4 regions of the Arthrobacter sp. P1_D12 genome follow, and region 3 is predicted to be linked to each of the others. Evidence: riboswitches for the same ligand, from Rfam matches in the RefSeq annotation. Region 3 holds a riboswitch; each other region holds the start of a gene.

Region 1 (4,604 bases), on a different contig from region 3:
TCTGGGGCGCGCTCTGGCAGAACTTCAGCCCGGGCAATCTCCTCTTCGGCGCCCTCATCGCGGTGCTCGTGGCGCGCATTTTCTATCTGCCCCCGGTGGAACTCGGCGGCCGCTTCAACGTGCTCCGCGCCGTGCCGTTCGCCCTCATCTTCCTCGGAAAAGTCGTCGCGGCAAGCTGCCAGGTCCTGTACCTGGCCGTGGTCCGCGGCCCCAACGTGGTCAGCGCGGTCGTAGCCGTGCCGCTCCGAAGCCATTCGGACCTCCTGGTCACGGCCACCGGGCACGTGATCTCGCTGATTCCCGGGTCCCTCGTGGTGGAGGTGGACAGGTCGACGTCCACGCTCTACATCCACGGCATCAACGTCCGCAATGCCGAGGACGCGGCCAAGCTGCGCAAAGAGGTCCGGGACACCGAGGCCGGGCTGATCCGGATCATGGGGACCAAAGCCGAACTTTCCGCACTGACACAGGAGACCGCCGCATGATGCAGACCGTCCTGACGGTGACCGCCGTCGTACTGTCCCTGGCCGCCGCGGGGGCGATCGTCCGGATCGCGCGGGGGCCCTCGCTGCTGGACCGGGTTCTGGCCGCCGACGTGCTGCTGGCCATCTTCGGCGCGGCCCTGTGCATCGACATGGCCGCCAACCGGCACCTGAACAACCTGATGCTGCTCGTTGCGATTTCCCTGATCGGCTTCGTCGGTTCGGTCACCGTGGCCCGGTTCGTGGCCGACAGGCGGGAGGGCGTCCGTGAATCCTGACACAGTGATCGACGCCGTCTCCGCCGTGTTCATGGTGACCGGAGCCCTGATGTCCCTCGCGGCCGCCATCGGGCTGCTGCGCTTCCCGGACCTCATGAGCAGGATGCACGCGGCCACCAAACCGCAGGTCCTCGGCCTGTTCCTGCTGCTGGCGGCCCTCGGCCTGCAGATGCGCACCTGGTCGGTGTGGCCCGTCCTGCTGGTGGCCTGGCTCTTCCAGCTGCTCACCGTGCCCGTGTCCGCCCACATGGTGGGCCGGGCCGGCTACCGGACCAAGCACCTGCACCCGGAGCTGCTGAGCTCCGACGAGCTCGAGGCGGTAGTCCAGAAGGCCGCCCAGCATGCGGCCACGCACGGAGCGGACGACGACGACCGCTGAGCCCCCGTACGGCCCGGCGGACCCGTACGGCCCGGCGGACCCGGCCGGCACATCGACGGACGCGGCCGGGGCCTTCGACTGCCGCGGTGGGCGCCGCGGCTGGTCGGGTCAGGTCAGACGACGTCCTGGGTCTTGGCGAAGCGGGTGATCGCGCGCTGGGTGCCGCGGTTGGCGAGCACCTGGATGATGGCGCTGACCGATGCGGAGATCAGGGCGAACGTCAGGGCCGAGCGCAGGGTCGTGGGAACGTCGTCCTCCTGGCCTTTGGGCGGCTTGTTGCCCGTGGACTTTTCCCACATGGTGTCCACCAGCTTGGTGCCGGCAAAGCCGGCCAGGAGGCTGACGCCGGTGCCGAGCAGCTTGATGAGGATGTTCATTCTTCGGTCTCCTTGGGACGGGAACGGTTTTCCCCTAGCCTAGCGTTCCGGGGTGAGGACCATCCGCAGGGCCTCGACCACGAGTTCGTGATCCGCCTTCTGGGGCAGGCCGGAGACGGTGGCGACGGCGACGGCGCCCGTGCCGCGCACGTAGATGGGGAACGCCCCGCCGTGGGCGGCGAACTCCGACTGATCCCACCAGGCGTTGTCCTCAATCCTTCCGCCGGCGGCGCGGGCCCGGAGGCCCACCAGCAGGGACGGGACCTCGTACCGCATGGCGGTGCGCTTCTTGGCGTTGATCCAGCGCTCATTGTCCGGTGTGGCGCCGTCCAGCGCGGCGTGGAAGAGCACCTGCTCGCCTTTGGTGATGTCGACGGCGATGGGCAGCGAGCGTTGCCTGCCCAGCTCGACAAGGAGGAGCCCGAGGTCCAGGGCGTCATCCTTGCTGAACGACGCGAACTGGAGCGCCTCTATCTCGGCCAGCACGCGGCCGATGAGCACCGCCAGGGAACCCTGCGGCTGCGGCTCACTGGAGTCGGGATCGTATTCCCCGAAAGGATCTTGGGTGACCGGTGTGTGCGACAAAATATTCCAGCTTTCCGGTGGGTGACGAGGCCGCCCGCTGGCGGGTCCGGGGGTCCGGCACGACGACTCTACCAAGAGGGTTTTCCGGGCCGCCGGGACTTCCGCCGTCCGGTCCACGATTGTGACGGCACACCACTGAAAACCCGGCCGTCCGGGTGTAAACTGAGCCAGTCCACAAGGGCGAAAATAATTACGACAGGGGAGCGCCGCCGTCGGGCATCGCCGGAACAATCCGGGGAAACCTTTGGTGGGCGCTGAGAGTGCGGACAGCCGCAGACCCTCGAACCTGATCCGGTTAGTACCGGCGCAAGGGAGTCGAGTTCTCAGGGTGCGCGGAGGGCGGCGGAAGCCGAGACCGGCCGGCGCACCCTCCCCTCCTGTTCCTCAGGAGGACGACATGACAGATATTTCAGCACAGCATGGTTCCGCCAGCCGTTCATCCGCCCGGCGCAACTACAGCTGGCGTGTGGTGGACATTGTGGTGGCCGCGTTGATCGCCGTTGCCGGCGGCGTCATTTTCTGGGCCTGGTCCCAGGGCGCGAACCTGATCTCGACTCCGGTCAACGCGGTCTACCCGCCGTTGAGCGGACTCTACGCCGGCGGCTGGATGATCCCGGCGGTGCTGGGCATGCTCATCATCCGCAAGCCGGGCGCCGCGCTCTTCTGCGAAACCGTCGCGGCCACCGGCGAGCTCATCATGGGTTCGCAGTACGGCACCACGGTGCTGATCTCCGGCATCCTGCAGGGCCTCGGCGCCGAACTGGTCTTCGCGGCCTTCCTCTACAAGAAGTTCAACCTGCCCGTCTCCGTGCTGGCCGGCGCCGGGGCGGGCCTCTTCTGCGGCCTGAACGATTCATTCCTGCCGTGGGGCTGGAACATCGCCTACGAGGCCGGCGACAAGCTCGCCTACATCGTCTTCACGACGATCTCCGGCGCAGTGATTGCCGGCGGACTGGCCTGGCTCGCCACCCGCGGCCTGGCGAAGACTGGAGTGCTGGGCTCCTTTGCCTCCCGCAAGGCCGCCACGGAGCCCGTCTTTTCCTGAGCCCCGTCGCTGAATCCTGCAGAGAATCATGAGATCTTCACCGGGCGTCCGGCCGGCCGCCGTCACGGCCCGCGGCTGGGGCTGGCGGCATGCCGGACGGACCAGGCCCGCGGTCAGCGGCCTTGACCTGGACATCCGGCCGGGGGAGCGCGTGCTCCTGCTGGGGCCCTCCGGCGCCGGCAAGTCGACGCTGCTCCACGCCCTGGCCGGTGTGCTGGGCGACGGCGCGTCCGGCGACCCCGGCGACTCCGGCGACGCCGAGAACACAGACGAGACCGGCAGCCTCCTGATCGACGGTGCCGCGCCACGGGCGCAGCGCGGCCGCGCCGGGCTGGTGCAGCAGGACCCGGAAACGCAGGTGGTGCTCTCCCGCCTCGGTGACGACGTCGCCTTCGGGGCGGAGAACCTCGCCGTCCCGGCGGCGGAGATCTGGCCGCGCGTGCGCGAGGCCCTCGACGACGTCGGGCTGGGACAGCTGCCGCTGGACCACCCGACGGCGGCCCTCTCCGGCGGACAAAAGCAACGGCTGGCGCTCGCCGGGATCCTCGCGATGCGGCCAGGGCTGCTCCTGCTCGACGAGCCGACCGCCAACCTCGACCCCGCGGGCGTCCTGGAGGTCCGGGACGCCGTCGGCCGCTGCCTGGACAAGACGGGCGCCACGCTGGTGGTCGTGGAGCACCGGGTGGGGGTCTGGAAAGACCTGGTGGACAGGATCGTGGTGCTCCAGCCAGGGTCCGCCACGGACTCCGCGGTCTTGATTGACGGACCGCCGGACCGGGTCCTGGCCGAGGCGCGGGACATGCTCACCGGTGCGGGCGTCTGGGTGCCGGGCTACGTCCCGGCGACGCGGATGCGGACACCGGCGCGGGGCGCGGGACAGACTCTGCTCGCGGCCGACGCGCTCGCGGTGTCCCGCGAGCGGCCGCGGCGGGCCGGGCTGCGCGACGGCTTCCGCACCATCGCGCCGCGTCCGGTCCAGTCCGGGGTTTCGGTCCGGGTCCGCGCCGGCGAGGCGCTGACCATCACCGGACAGAACGGCACGGGGAAGTCCACCCTGGCGCTGACGCTGGCCGGTCTCCTGCGGCCCGTCGCGGGAACGGTCTCGGCCACGGCGGAGCTGAGCAGTCCCGCCACTGGTCACTCCAGTGGTCGCTCCAGTGGTCGCTCCAGTGGCCGCTTACGCGATGGCGCCGGACCCGATCCCTACCGGTGGAAGGCCCAGCAGCTGATCGCCAGGATCGGAACCGTCTTCCAGGAGCCCGAGCACCAGTTCGTCACCGGCAAGGTCCTCGACGAGCTCATGTTCGGCCCGCGCCACCTCGGCTACGGCGAAGACCGCGTGGACGAACTGCTGGAGCGGCTGCGGCTGACAGAGCTTGTGGACGCCAACCCCTACACGCTCTCCGGCGGCGAGAAGCGGCGCCTTTCGGTAGCCACGGTGCTGGCGGCGCACCCCCA
Region 2 (4,604 bases), on a different contig from region 3:
ATGGGACACGAAAATCAGGGTAGCCCGATTTCCGCTATTAGTCTTGGATGATGAGCGCAACTGCGGACGATCCGGCCCTCTACAACAGCTTCATCGCCGACCTGCTGGGAGTCTTGGCGTACGGCGAGCTTTCCGCCTTCGAACGGCTGTCCTCGAGTGCCCGGTATTCGCCCACGCTGCATGACCGTGCGGTGCTGGGCAGGATGGCGGTGGTCGAGTTCCAGCATTACGAACTCGTCCGAACCCGCCTCGAACACATGGGCTTGGATACGGAGGCCGCCATGCTGCCGTTCCAGCCCTCGGTGGACCACTTCCACGAACGCACGCGCCCGTCGGACTGGTACGAGGCCCTCATGAAGGCCTACGTGATCGACACGGTCGCCGCGGACTTTTACGGCGTCGTGGGCCGGTACGTCGACGCCGCGACCCGTGAGTTGATCGGGCAGGTCCGCTCCACCGGTGAGTCCACGGCCGTGCTGCAGGCCCGCCTCAAGGCGGCCCTGGCCGATGACCCCCGGCTCGCGTCGCGCCTGGCGCTGTGGGCCCGGCGCCTGCTGGGGGAGGTCCTGAACCACGCCCAGCGTGTCAGCGCTGAGCACGCGTTCCTCGGCGGACTGTCGGGGCTGGACGACGCCGGCGCCCGGGCGCTGGTCAACGGCCTGGCGGCCGAACTCGCAGCGAATCACGCGCGCCGGATGACGGAGCTGGGTCTCGCCGGATAGTTTCAGTGCCGGCCGGTATTACGGGCCGGGGACCTGCTTAGGATGCGGCGGCGTCCAGCGCCGCCAGCAAGGCTCCGGCCGCGTGGGCCGGATCAGCGGCGTCGGTGATCGCCCGGACCACGACGATCCGCCGGGCACCGGCATCGACTACCTGCTCCACGTTACTGAGGTCGATCCCGCCGATCGCGAACCACGGCAGCAGGCTTTCGTTGACCTTGCCGGTTCCCTCCGTGTCCGCCCCGCCGATCGCCTGGGCGGCGTAGCGCACCAGATCGAGGCCGACGGCGGCGCGTCCGGGTTTGGTGGGCGTCGCCCACACGGGGCCAACACAGAAGTAATCGAGTCCTTTGCGGCCGGGCGCGGCAGCGATGGCGGCGTCCACCTGCTTCGGGCTGTGGGTGGACAGGCCGATCACGGCATCCTTGCCGAGAAAGCCGCGGGCGGCGTCGAGCGAAATGTCCTTCTGACCGACATGGAACACCGGAGCCCCGGACAGGGAGGCGATGTCCGCCCGGTCATTGACGGCCCACAGACGCCCGTGGCGCTGCGCTGCGGTGTGCAGGACCTCCAGCAGTTCCAGCTCCTCGGAGGCCTCGAGCGACTTGTCGCGCAACTGGATGATGTCCACGCCGCCGGCGAAGGCGGCGTCCACGAAGTCCTCGAAGTCGCCGCGGTCCCTGCGGGCGTCGGTGCAGAGATAGAGGCGGGCGGTGGTGTGGAGAGGGTCCTGGCTCATGGGACCAGCCTAGTTCCTCTAAACTGGGCGCATACCGCGGGAGCCCGCAGCAGCCATGTCGCCGCTGCCCGGCTGAGAGGGCGTCAGAGCCGACCGCTTGACCTGATCCGGCTAGTACCGGCGTAGGGAAGGAATTCTTCATGGGCACACGAGCAGGCCGTGCGGCCGGAGCCGCAAATGACGCCGCCGCCCAGGTTTGTGACACAGGGCCCGGTACCGCAGAGGGAATCATCGCGGGGGATTCGACTGCCGACGTGGCCGTGATCGGCGGCGGGGTGATCGGCCATGGCATCGCGTTCGAGGCCATCCGCTCGGGCCGATCCGTGGTCCTGATCGATGATGCTCCCGGCAGCGGAGCCAGCTGGGCCGCGGCCGGCATGCTGGCCCCCGTCAGTGAACTGCACTACCAGGAGGAGCAGCTCCTGGAACTGATGCTTGAGGCCTCCCGGTTGTGGCCAGGATTCGCTGCGGCTCTCGACGCCGGTGCCGCCGGCGCGGATTCCCCGGCGGGTACCGGCTACTTAACGACGCCGACCCTGGCGGTGGGGGCCGACGCGGCGGACCGGCGCGCGCTCGCGGACTTGAGGGAAGTCCAGCAGGCGTGCGGCCTGGCCGTGGAGCCACTGACAGTGCGCGAGGCACGCACCCGGGAGCCCCTGCTGAGTCCCGGCATCTCGTGTGCCTTCGAGATCCCGGCCGACCACCAGGTGGACCCCCGCCTGCTGATCACCCGGCTCGCGGGCGTGCTCGGTGCGGAAGGCGGCAGCTTCGTCCGGCGGCGCGCGGCAGGCCTGCTGTGGCAGGACGGACAGGTGGCGGGTGTGCGGCTGGCCGGCGGCGGTTCCGTGCGGGCAGCGGAAACCGTGGTCGCCAACGGGCTCGGCGCCGCCGGGCTCGAGGAGCTGCCCGCAGGACTGGCGCTGCCGCTGCGCCCCGTCTACGGCGACATCCTCCGGCTTCGCGTGCCCCCGCATCTGCAGCCGCTGCTCACGGCCACCGTGCGGGGCATGGTGCGCGGCGTCCCGGTGTACATCGTCCCCCGCCAGGACGGCACCGTGGTGATTGGGGCCACCCAGCGCGAGGACGGGCCGTCGGACCCCCACGCGGTTTCGGCCGGCGGCATTTACCAGCTGCTGCGGGATGCCCAGCAGCTGGTGCCCGCGGTCGCCGAGCTGGAGCTGCTGGAAGCCACGGCGCGGGCCCGGCCCGGCACACCGGACAACGCCCCGCTGTTGGGGCGGGTCGCACGACCGGACGGCGGGGACGTCCCGGGGCTCATCATCGCCACGGGATTCTTCCGGCACGGCGTCCTGCTGACCCCCGCCGCTGCAGTCGTGTGCCGGCAACTCATGGACTTCACGCCGGACCCGCGCTGGGCCGGGTTCCGCCCCGACCGTTTTTCCCGCATCCCGGATACGTCCGGGGACAGCCCCAAGAAGGAAGCAGCATGAACATCCGACTCAACGGAACGGAGCAGAGCGTCGCCGACGGCGCCTCCGTCTCCACACTCGTCAGCCAGCTCACGGGCCGGAGCATCGGCCCCGACGGCCGCGCTGCCGACGGGCGGAAGCTCGGTGTCGCCGTGGCCCGCAACGCCGAAGTGGTGCCGCGCAGCCAGTGGCACGCCACGGCGCTCGCCGACGGCGACGACGTCGAACTTGTCACGGCAGTCCAGGGAGGATGACCAGCATGAACGAGACGACGTTCGCAGGAACACAGGCCGTCCCCATGACCGGTGCGGTGGCCGATCCGTTCGTGGTCGACGGCGTAAGGCTCGGCTCCCGCCTCATCATGGGAACCGGCGGTGCGCCGAGCCTGGACGGGCTCGGGGCGGCGCTGGTGGCGTCCGGGACGGAGCTGACCACGGTGGCGATGCGCCGCTATTCGCCGGCGGAGACGGGCTCGCTGTTCCAGCTGCTCGAGGACCATCAGATCCGGGTGCTGCCGAACACGGCAGGCTGCTTCACCGCCAAGGACGCCGTCCTCACCGCCGAACTGGCGCGGGAGGCCCTGGAAACGGACTGGGTCAAGCTCGAAGTCATTGCCGACGAGCACACACTGCTGCCGGACGCCGTCGAACTCGTGGACGCAACCGAACAGCTGGTGGCCCGAGGCTTTAAGGTCTTCGCCTACACGAACGACGACCCCGTGCTTGCCCTCCGGCTCGAAAACCTCGGCGCGACGGCCGTGATGCCGTTGGGCGCCCCGATCGGCACCGGACTGGGCATCCTGAACCCGCACAACATCGAGCTGATCGTCTCGCGCGCGTCCGTGCCCGTGGTGCTGGATGCCGGGATCGGCACGGCTTCGGACGCCGCCCTGGCGATGGAACTCGGCTGCGACGCCGTGCTGTTGGCTACGGCGGTGACCCGTGCGCAGAATCCGGTGCTCATGGGCGAGGCCTTCAAACATGCCGTCATCGCCGGCAGGCTGGCGAAAGCGGCCGGCAGGATCCCGCGGCGGGAACACGCCCTGGCGTCCTCTTCAATGGAAGGCCGGGCCGAGTTCCTCTAACGCCCGCTCGGCCGGCGGGGCTGATCTGGTTGCACCGGCCGGACGTCCTGATCACCATTGCTCTTGATGACGCGCTGGCGCGATCATCCGAAGGCCCGGCCCGGCCCGGCCGGGTCGACGTGCGGCGGGGATGAACCAGGTATGCCGTCGGTCCGCATCCGGATGGTTCGCTGTCCTTGTGGATCAAGTGGTGGTGCGAGTAAGGCAGGGTCCCGTTAGCGCGCTGGAGACACTTTCACGAAGAATGGCGTTGCCACTTCTTTGCTTTTCCAGCTGCCCTTTTCGAGGTCAGGTGCCATCCCTTGCAGCCTCCGCATGGGTATACGCTCGCGGGCAACTTGCCCCCAGATGACGAGCCCTGCCGGATGATTTCTTGGAGGGCGCGGTTCGCGTGCCAGGGGGTGGAGTAGGTGATCTTGGTGCAGCTTGCCATCGGGCGAAACCCTTCTTGAAAGAGTACGCGCGTGGCTCATATCCACACTTGAGCGCCACCTAACAGTTGCGTCCCAGGTTCCACATGATTGTGTCGTTCAAGGCACAACGTATCGCAGCCCTAACTGCGTTGCAATCGTGAGTCTTCGGCCCAAGATTCTCTGAGAAATAGCTGCTGCTCCCAGAGCTCTTATTAACGA
Region 3 (4,604 bases):
AAGAGCCCGGCCTCGCCACGGGAAGGAAGAAACAGGTCCGGGGCAGGCGCCAGATGCACCAGCGGCTTCTGCTGGCGCCCAAGGTAGAGCCCGCCGTCCTGTTCGGCCACAGTCTCCAGGCCGAGGGCGCGCTGGTAGTAGTCGGTCATCAGCTTCATGTCGCCGACCTTGAGCATCACGGTGCCCATGGTGAGTTCGGCAGGAAGGAGGTCTTGGGTGCTGGCTTCTGCGGTCATGACAACGCTCCGTGGATTTGTTAGCCGCCGGCCTTCGGCGACTCTATATAAAGCTAAATTACTTGAAGCTTCAATTTATTCCTCATGACCGCCTGGCGCCCGGTCCACCGGCAGCCCACGCAGCACGATATGCCGGATCTGGCGGAGCGTGGCCGGATTGCTCCGCGGATCCTCGGCGGTGACGAGGACATCAGCACTTGCCCCTTCACCGATGGACTCCGCGCCGAGCCAGGTCCGCGCCGACCAGCTCGCGGAGTCGAGGGCGGCAGCGGCGGCAAGGCCGGCGGCGTGCAGGGCCTGAATCTCGTCCACGATCCTGCCATGGCTGATCACGCTGCCGGCGTCGGTACCGGCGTAGATTGCCACCCCGGCCTCGTGGGCTTCGAGGATCCGCTCTGCCCGGCGCTCCCACAGCCAGCGCATGTGGGCTGCGTAGCGGGGGAACTTGGCCGCCGCCCGGGCGGCGATGTCCGGGAACGTGGCGATGTTGATCAGGGTGGGCACGATCGGAACACCCTGTTCGAGGAAGCGCGGCAGGTGCCGCGGCAGCAGCCCGGTGGCGTGCTCGATGCAGTCGATCCCGGCGTCGAGCATGTCATCGAGGGTGTCTTCGGCGAAGCAGTGTGCGGTGACGCGGGCCCCCTCATCGTGGGCGGCCCGGACGGCGTCCTTGACCGTCCGGGCGGGAAAACTGGCGGCGAGATCGCCGGCGTCGCGGTCGATCCAGTCCCCCACGAGCTTGACCCAGCCGTCGCCCGCGCGGGCCTGCTTCCGCACGGCCTCGACGAGATCCTCCGGCTCGACCTCGACGGCCAGGCCCGGCAGGTAGCGCCGGGTCCTCGCGAGGTGCCGGCCCGAGCGGATGATCCGGGGAAGGTCCACGCGTTGCTGGAGCCAGCGTGTGTTGTGGACGGCGCCCGCGTCGCGGACCAGGAGCGTCCCGGCGTTGCGGTCCGCCAGGGCCTGGAATTCCGCGGTGTCCTCGGTAACGTCCCCGCCCGGGCCGAGGCCGATGTGGCAGTGTGCGTCCACGAGACCGGGCATGACCCAGCCGTCCAGCACGAGCTCCGGCGCGGCCGCGGGCCGGCGAAAGGTCAGCCTGCCCTCCACCGACCACAACCCGTAGCAGACCTGGTTCGCCGCCGTGAGGATGGGCCCGCTGAACTCGATGATGCTGGTCATGGCCTAAAGCCTAATCCGCATGGCAATCCGCGGGCCCAGATCATCGAGCCCCAGCTGCGCTTCGTGGATCCGCAGGGCAGCCAGCGCCTGCCCGGGCCGGGCGATTTCCTCGAACCCGCAGCCCGCGTAAAACGGCGCATTGAACGGGACGCCGGCGAAGGTGCAAAGCGTCATCCATGAATAGCCGCGGCCCCGGGCCGCATCGAGGGCCGCCTCCACCAGGGACCGTCCGATCCCCCGCCTGCCAAAGTCCGGCTGCACGGAGAGTTGCTCCAGATGGGCCTGGCCGCCGAGTTCGTCAACGCGGGCAAAGCCTACGGGCGGAGTTCCGGCGACAAGTATGAACAGCGGCTCGACCGGCGCCGTCAACTGCGGAGCCGGGAGCGGCCGGTTCCCCAGTTCCTCTATGAGGACGGCGTCTGCTGCGGCCTCGAAAGCCGGCAGCGCCGGGAGATCTTCCGGCGTCGCGGTCCGGATGCGGGGCAGCGCCTTGGGCAGAGTCACCGTGCCACGTTAACACCGCGGCCCGCCGCCCGCGTCACACTCGACGGCCGGCCGGAGGTGCGTGGTAGCTTCGTCTACGACCACACGGGTGCCCCTGCAGGGGCTGAGATCGGGCTGACGCAGCCTGCGACCGTTGAACCTGTCCGGGTAATGCCGGCGAAGGAAGTGAGTATTTCCGTGAACTCCCAAGTGACACAGCACAGCCCTGCCCACAATGAGTCAGCCCCCACTGGGCCAGCCCAGCACGGGTCTGCCCAGCACGGGTCTGCCCCAAGCCAGCCTCCGGCCCCCACACAGTCGCTGAAGTCCCACTCGCTGGCCTTCAGCACGGACCCGGAGCACGGCATCCGCGTGCCGGTGACCGAGATAGCCCTGGAACCCTCCCCGGGCGGCGTCCGGAACCCGCCGTTCCGGGTCTACCGCACTGCCGGCCCGGGCAGCGATCCCGTCCGCGGCCTCGAGCCGTTCCGCACCCCCTGGATTGAAGCCAGGGCGGACACCGAACCCTACGCCGGCCGCGAACGGGAGCTGCTCGACGACGGCAAATCGGCGGTGCGCCGCGGTGCGGCGTCGGCCGAGTGGCGGGGCGGCCGGCCGGTGCCGCGCCGCGCCGTTGAGGGCAGGACCGTCACGCAGATGCGCTACGCCCGGGACGGCGTGATCACCCAGGAAATGCGGTTCGTCGCGCTGCGGGAGAACTGCGATGTGGAGCTGGTGCGCAGCGAGGTGGCCGCGGGCCGCGCGATCATTCCCAACAACGTCAACCACCCCGAATCCGAGCCGATGATCATCGGCAAGGCGTTCCTGGTGAAAATCAACGCCAATATCGGCAACTCCGCCGTGACCAGCTCCATCGCCGAGGAGGTCGACAAACTCCAGTGGGCCACGCAATGGGGCGCGGACACCGTCATGGACCTCTCCACCGGGGACGACATCCACACCACGCGCGAGTGGATCATCCGCAACTCCCCCGTCCCCATCGGAACGGTCCCGATCTACCAGGCGCTGGAGAAGGTCAACGGCGAGGCCAATGCCTTGACCTGGGAGATCTTCCGGGACACCGTGATCGAACAGTGCGAGCAGGGCGTGGACTACATGACCATCCACGCCGGCGTGCTGCTGCGCTACGTGCCGCTGACGGCCAACCGGGTCACCGGCATCGTGTCCCGCGGCGGCTCCATCATGGCCGGCTGGTGCCTGGCGCACCATCAGGAGAATTTCCTCTACACCCACTTCGACGAGCTGTGCGAGATCTTCGCACGCTACGACGTCGCGTTCTCCCTGGGCGACGGGCTGCGGCCCGGCGCGACGGCGGACGCCAACGACGCGGCACAGTTCGCCGAACTGGACACCCTGGCCGAACTCACCCAGCGGGCCTGGGACTTCGATGTGCAGGTCATGGTGGAGGGCCCCGGGCACGTGCCCTTCCACCTCGTCCGGGAAAACGTGGAACGCCAGCAGGAACTCTGCAAGGGCGCCCCGTTCTATACGCTCGGGCCGCTCGTCACGGACATCGCACCGGGCTACGACCACATCACCTCGGCGATCGGCGCCACCGAGATCGCCCGCTACGGCACCGCCATGCTCTGCTACGTCACGCCCAAGGAACACCTCGGGCTGCCGAACAAGGACGATGTGAAGACGGGCGTGATCACTTACAAGATCGCGGCCCATGCCGCGGACCTCGCCAAGGGCCACCCCGGCGCGCACGAACGCGACGATGCGCTGTCCAAGGCGCGGTTTGAGTTCCGTTGGCGGGACCAGTTCGCGCTGTCCCTGGACCCGGTCACGGCCGAGGCCTTCCACGATGAGACGCTTCCCGCGGAGCCGGCCAAGACAGCCCACTTCTGTTCGATGTGTGGTCCGAAGTTCTGCTCCATGCGGATCAGCCAGGATATCCGGGACGAATACGGTTCAGCTGATTCGCAGGCGGCCCTGGCGCAGATGGCGGCCGGAATGCGGGCGAAGAGCAACGAGTTCCTCGCCTCGGGCGGCAAGGTCTACCTGCCGCAGCCCTCGGTGGGAGGACGCGCAGCTTCCTAGGAGGCCCGGGCGTGCTGGTGCCGGCTGACCTCGGCGATGTAGGAGCGGATGGCCCGGTCCCCTTCGGCTGAATCCTGGGGCCGGTGCCCTCCCGGCGCCGTGCGGTGCAGGGCGCCGGTCTCGCGCAGGTAGCCGGCGATTTCCTCATACAGCGGTTCCCAGCCGCCGGTCAGGACCAGGGTCGGCACCCCCGGCACGATCTGCAGCGGGGCTTCCCACGGCGGCGCCTGCAGGCGGAGCCGGCGCGCAGCCCGGAGGGCCTCCGGCGTCGTGGCCCCGGGGGCGTCCGCCGCGAACGCGCGGCGGATGAACTCCCGCTGGAAGTCGTCGTCGCTGAGGTTGTGGCGGACGTCGAAGAGCGGCTGCATCAGGGCCCGGTGCGCGGCGGTGGCCGGGAGCTCCGCGGTCAGGGACAAGCAGGCCGGTTCCACCAGGGTCAGCGACTGGACGAGGTCGGGCCGTTCGACGGCGGCCATCATCGCCGCGATCGCGCCCTGCGAATGGGCCACCACGTGGCCGCCAGCCTCGCCGCGGCCGTCGTCTGCCAGCGAGGCGAGCACGATGGCGGCGTCGGCGGCGAAGTTGGATTCGAGCGGTTCCGCGACGGCGTCAAACCCGTGCCGCCGCAGGAACAGGGCG
Region 4 (4,604 bases), on a different contig from region 3:
GGACTGTTCTCAGGGTCATAACCCAAGTGTTGGCGTAAGCACCGAAGATCTAGAATACGCTAATTTTGCCTTCGGCCGCAAATGAGGCTGGTTCCGGCGGGTAGTCCGTGATAGGCGCCACAGCGTCTTGATGCAAAGTCCCCGCCAATGTTCTTGGCCGGGATCTTGACCATCCTGAGCTGTGTTGCCGCAACGACTTCCGGAACCGTGCCCCACCATCGTACCGGTAGTCCGGACCAGCTCGCGTCAGGCGTACAGCCGCGGCGCGTCGAAGAAGTCCACTTCGTAGCGCGATGACTGCCGGAAGGCCAGGGCCATGGCCTCCCGCTCGCTCTCCGATGCCCGCCCGGCCGCCGTGTCCGTGTACGCGATGGCCTGCCGGGTCGCGGCGGCGAAGTCCTCGTCGGCGTAGGTCCGCAGCCAGCCGGCGTAGGGGTGCTCCCAGGGGGCGCCGCCGGCCAGGAACTCCCGGTGCAGCGTGGAACCGACCTCGGCGTAGAGCCAGAAGCAGGGCAGCGCCGCCGCCACGAGGACGCCATAGCTGCCGGAGACCGAGGCGGCCAGCAGGTGGTCCACATACGCTTTCGTGACCGGGCCCAGGGTGGAGGCCGTGGGGCGGGCGCTAAGCCAGGACCGGTGCAGCTCGGATTCGACTTCCAGGCAGGTCTGCGCCGAACGGGCCCAGAACAACTGCTCGGCCTCGGTGGGGGCAATCGCCGCGGCCCGGGCCAGGACCCGGGAGTAGCCGTTGAGGTAGATGGCGTCCTGGGCGAGGTAGTACGCGAACTCGTGTTCGGGCAAGGTGCCGTCGGCCAGTCCGCGGACGAAGTCGAGGGCGTAGATCGCCTCAAGATCGCCCGCGGCTCCTGCGCGCAGGGCTGCGGCGAACTCCCCCGCCGCAGGACCGTGCCCGGCCGGGCGGTGCTGGCCGCGCTGGCCGTCTTTGAGGGCCTGCCCGCCCTGGAGGTGCTGGAGGTGGTGGAAGTGGTGGACCGGGCCGTTGCCGGTGCCGACGTCCAGGGCCGAGGCTTCTCGGAGCGCGCCCAGCAGCCACGGTTTGACTTCGCGCAGCGCCGCTTCCCAGTCCCCCACCCGGGCCTGCACGGTGGCCATGGCCGAGGACAGGGAGCAGCCGGTGCCGTGGCTGTTGCGCGTCGCGATCCGCTCCCCCGGCACCACCACCGTTTCCTGGCCGAGCAGGCCGCCGGTGTTGACCAGCGCGTCCGGGCAGCCGTCCGCGGCGCCGTTGCCGGCTTCGGCGTCGTGGCCGGCGTCGTGGCCGTCGACGTCGTGGGCATGCCCGTCCCCCGGTCCGCCGCCCTGGAGGTGTCCGCCCTTAACCAGGACAGTGGTGCCGGTCAGGGCGGCCAGCCGCTTGCCCTGCGCCAGGGCCTCGGACCAGTCGGCCGCGACGGGCTCCTTGAGCAGGATGGCGAGTTCGGCGAGGTTGGGCGTGATGAGGTCCGCCAGCGGCAGGAGGCCCTGCAGGGCGGCCTCGGCGGATTCCTGCAGGAGCCGGTCCCCGCTGGTGGCGACCATCACCGGGTCCAGGACCACGACGGCGGGGCGCATCTTTTCCAGCCAGACGCGGACGGCGTCGATCACGGCGGCGTCACCGAGCATGCCGATCTTGACGGCGTCGATGCCGATGTCGTCGCTGATGGCGTCCAGCTGCGCCGTGAGGAACGCCGCCGGGGGAACGTGGACGGCACGCACGCCCTGGGTGTTCTGCGCTGTCAGGGCGGTGATGGCAGCCATGCCGTAGCCGCCGTTCGCCGCGATGCTCTTCAGATCGGCCTGGATTCCGGCCCCGCCGGAGGGATCGGAGCCGGCGATGGCCAGCACACGGGGAATGCGCGGCGGCGTCGGCAGAGACTCGCTGTGCAGAAAATTGGGCGGGAGGAACTCGGACGGATTCGGTCTCGCGGACAAGGCAGACATCCCTTCGCCGGTGCTAACCGGACAGGTTCAACGGGTCTGGATCTCAGCCGGCCCGATGCCCGGCACCCCGTGTCAGTGTTCCAGCCTAGCCGCTGCCACCCTGCGGACCCGTTAACGCACGAGCGGGCCCGGGCCCGGGCGGACGTATGTTACGTCTGCCCTGACCCGGACCCGCAGCCCGACCAGTCGAAATAATGACCGGACGGGGACGTGGTCAGTCGCGGAGGACTACAGCTCCGACGCCGGCACGCCGACGCCGAGGATGATCGGCTCGTTGCCGGCCGGGAGGGACGCAGGCCTGGCCGCAGCGGGAGCCTTGGCCTCGTGGACCGATCCGGCCGCGGCCGGCCGGGTTGCCTCGCGGTGCTCCACGGAGGTTTCGTTGGCTGCACCCTGGGCGCGGCTGGCACTCCGGTTGCGGCGTGCGCGGCGGCCGCGCAGCGTCGTGGTGTCAGCCGTGCGTGACGCCGGCGCCTCCGCAGCGCGGACGGCCGCCGGCGCCTCGGGCGCCGTGGCTTCCGGTGCGGCAACAGCCACTGCCTGACCGGCGGCCTGGCCGGCGGTCTGGTCCGGCTTGCCGGCCTCTGCTTCGCCCAGGTTTGCGAAAGCCTCGGTCAGCAGGTCCAGGGTCAGGGCCGGTGACGGCGCGTCCTCCGCGTGCTCGACGAAGGGCAGGGCCACCTGCTCGCCGCCAAACGTCAGCACCGTTGCGGGGCGGCCGGCTGCCTCGTCGGCGGCTGCGAGCTGCGTGACGGCGTCGACGGCGGCCTGGCGGGCCCCGGCGTCGCTGGCTGCGGCTGCTTCCCCGTCGTGCAGGTGCGCGGCGTGCGCTGCGGCAGCGATGTTGGCCAGCGCGGCCCGGGTGGCCTCGGCCTTGGCGTGGCGTTCGGCCTCGGTGGGTTCGGCGTGGACGGGCGCGGGTGCGGCCGGCGCGGTCTCTCCGCCCTGGCCTCCCCTGCCGCGGCGACGGCTCTTGCGTTCCGGTCGGGCAGCAGGCTGCGCCTCGGTGCGCGGCACATAGTGCTCCGCGGCGACCGTGTTGGCGCGGCGGTGCTCCACCGGCTCGTCGTGGGTGACGATGCCGCGGCCCGCACATGTTTCGCACTGTTCGCCGAAGACTTCCAGCAGCCCGGTGCCCATCCGCTTGCGGGTCATCTGCACGAGGCCCAGCGAGGTCACCTCGGCCACCTGGTGCTTGGTCCGGTCCCGGCCCAGGCACTCCACCATGCGGCGCAGCACGAGGTCGCGGTTGGATTCGAGCACCATGTCGATGAAGTCGATCACGATGATGCCGCCAATGTCGCGCAGGCGCAGCTGCCGGACGACTTCCTCGGCCGCTTCCAGGTTGTTCTTGGTGACGGTTTCCTCGAGGTTGCCGCCAGAGCCGGTGAATTTGCCGGTGTTGACGTCGACCACGGTCATGGCTTCGGTGCGGTCGATCACGAGCGAACCGCCCGAAGGCAGGAAGACCTTCCGGTCCAGGGCCTTGTGGATCTGCTCGTCGATGCGCCAGGCCGCGAAGATGTCCGTGTCCTTGGTCCACTTCTCGAGCCGGCCCACGAGGTCCGGTGCGACGTAGGTGACGTAGGCCTCGATGGTGTCCCAGGCTTCCTCGCCGGAGACGATCAGCTTGGAGAAGTCCTCGTTGAAGACGTCCCGGACCACCTTGATGGTCAGGTCAGGTTCGCCGTAGAGCAGCTCGGGGGCGAGGATCTTGGTGGACGTCGACTGGCTCTCGATGCCTTCCCACTGCGCGCGGAGGCGGTTGATGTCGTGCGTCAGCTCTTCCTCGGAAGCTCCCTCGGCCGCGGTGCGGACAATGACGCCCGCGTCCTCGGGCAGGCGGTCCTTGAGGATCCGCTTGAGGCGGTTGCGTTCGACGTCGGGCAGCTTGCGGGAGATGCCGGTCATGGAACCGCCGGGCACGTACACGAGGTACCGGCCGGGCAGTGAGATCTGGCTGGTGAGACGGGCGCCCTTGTGGCCGACCGGGTCCTTGGTGACCTGGACCAGCACGGAGTCGCCGGACTTCAGCGCGTTCTCGATGCGGCGCTGCTTGCCCTCGAGGTTGACGGACTCCCAGTTCACTTCACCGGCGTAGAGCACGGCGTTGCGGCCGCGGCCGATGTCCACGAAAGCGGCTTCCATGGAGGGCAGCACGTTCTGGACCTTGCCCAGGTAGACGTTGCCGATCAGGGAGTCCTGCTGGGTCTTGGACACGAAGTGCTCGGCCAGGACGCCGTCTTCAAGGACACCGATCTGAATTCTGTCGTCGCGCTGGCGGACGATCATCTGGCGGTCCACGGACTCGCGGCGGGCCAGGAACTCGGCCTCGGTGATGACGGTACGGCGGCGGCCGGTGTCGCGGGATTCGCGGCGGCGCTGCTTCTTGGCTTCCAGGCGGGTGGAGCCCTTGACGGATGTGACGCGGTTGTTCACCGGCGCCTCGGCCATGGCCCGCGGCGCACGGACGCGGGTCACCGTGTTGGGCGGATCGTCGCCTTCCCCGCCGGTCAGCTCCAGGTCCTGGTCTCCACGGCGACGGCGGCGGCGGCGGCGGGAGGTCACACCGTCTTCAAGGATTACCTCGGAGCCTTCGTCGCCCTCTTCTTCGGTGCCTTCCGACTCGGTGTCGGACTCGGCAGAGGTGCGGGTGCGGCCGC

The links. A riboswitch is a leader RNA that binds a small molecule or an ion and turns the genes downstream of it on or off. The one in region 3 is predicted to bind thiamine pyrophosphate.
Region 1: linked by a shared signal. The riboswitch ahead of AC1DZV_RS14745 (ECF transporter S component) and the one ahead of thiC (phosphomethylpyrimidine synthase ThiC) in region 3 are both predicted to bind thiamine pyrophosphate.
Region 2: linked by a shared signal. The riboswitch ahead of thiO (glycine oxidase ThiO) and the one ahead of thiC (phosphomethylpyrimidine synthase ThiC) in region 3 are both predicted to bind thiamine pyrophosphate.
Region 4: linked by a shared signal. The riboswitch ahead of AC1DZV_RS16875 (bifunctional hydroxymethylpyrimidine kinase/phosphomethylpyrimidine kinase) and the one ahead of thiC (phosphomethylpyrimidine synthase ThiC) in region 3 are both predicted to bind thiamine pyrophosphate.

Annotation. Positions count from the first base shown of each region.
Region 1 is NZ_JBFUAR010000018.1:138,851-143,454, reverse strand. Features, by position in the region: gene AC1DZV_RS14770 (Na+/H+ antiporter subunit E) at 1-485, shown strand, start outside; gene AC1DZV_RS14765 (MrpF/PhaF family protein) at 482-760, shown strand; gene mnhG (monovalent cation/H(+) antiporter subunit G) at 792-1,139, shown strand; gene AC1DZV_RS14755 (DUF4235 domain-containing protein) at 1,253-1,516, opposite strand; gene AC1DZV_RS14750 (heme-degrading domain-containing protein) at 1,556-2,101, opposite strand; TPP riboswitch at 2,289-2,432, shown strand; gene AC1DZV_RS14745 (ECF transporter S component) at 2,499-3,146, shown strand; gene AC1DZV_RS14740 (ABC transporter ATP-binding protein) at 3,175-4,604, shown strand, end outside.
Region 2 is NZ_JBFUAR010000005.1:410,420-415,023, forward strand. Features, by position in the region: gene AC1DZV_RS06385 (RNB domain-containing ribonuclease) at 1-9, opposite strand, end outside; gene AC1DZV_RS06390 (ferritin-like fold-containing protein) at 48-722, shown strand; gene thiE (thiamine phosphate synthase) at 760-1,458, opposite strand; TPP riboswitch at 1,485-1,605, shown strand; gene thiO (glycine oxidase ThiO) at 1,599-2,909, shown strand; gene thiS (sulfur carrier protein ThiS) at 2,906-3,142, shown strand; gene AC1DZV_RS06410 (thiazole synthase) at 3,148-3,972, shown strand.
Region 3 is NZ_JBFUAR010000010.1:24,799-29,402, forward strand. Features, by position in the region: gene AC1DZV_RS09385 (VOC family protein) at 1-236, opposite strand, end outside; gene AC1DZV_RS09390 (amidohydrolase family protein) at 312-1,418, opposite strand; gene AC1DZV_RS09395 (GNAT family N-acetyltransferase) at 1,422-1,922, opposite strand; TPP riboswitch at 1,997-2,104, shown strand; gene thiC (phosphomethylpyrimidine synthase ThiC) at 2,100-3,965, shown strand; gene AC1DZV_RS09405 (alpha/beta fold hydrolase) at 3,962-4,604, opposite strand, start outside.
Region 4 is NZ_JBFUAR010000023.1:75,794-80,397, reverse strand. Features, by position in the region: gene AC1DZV_RS16875 (bifunctional hydroxymethylpyrimidine kinase/phosphomethylpyrimidine kinase) at 247-1,941, opposite strand; TPP riboswitch at 1,924-2,021, opposite strand; gene AC1DZV_RS16870 (Rne/Rng family ribonuclease) at 2,170-4,604, opposite strand, start outside.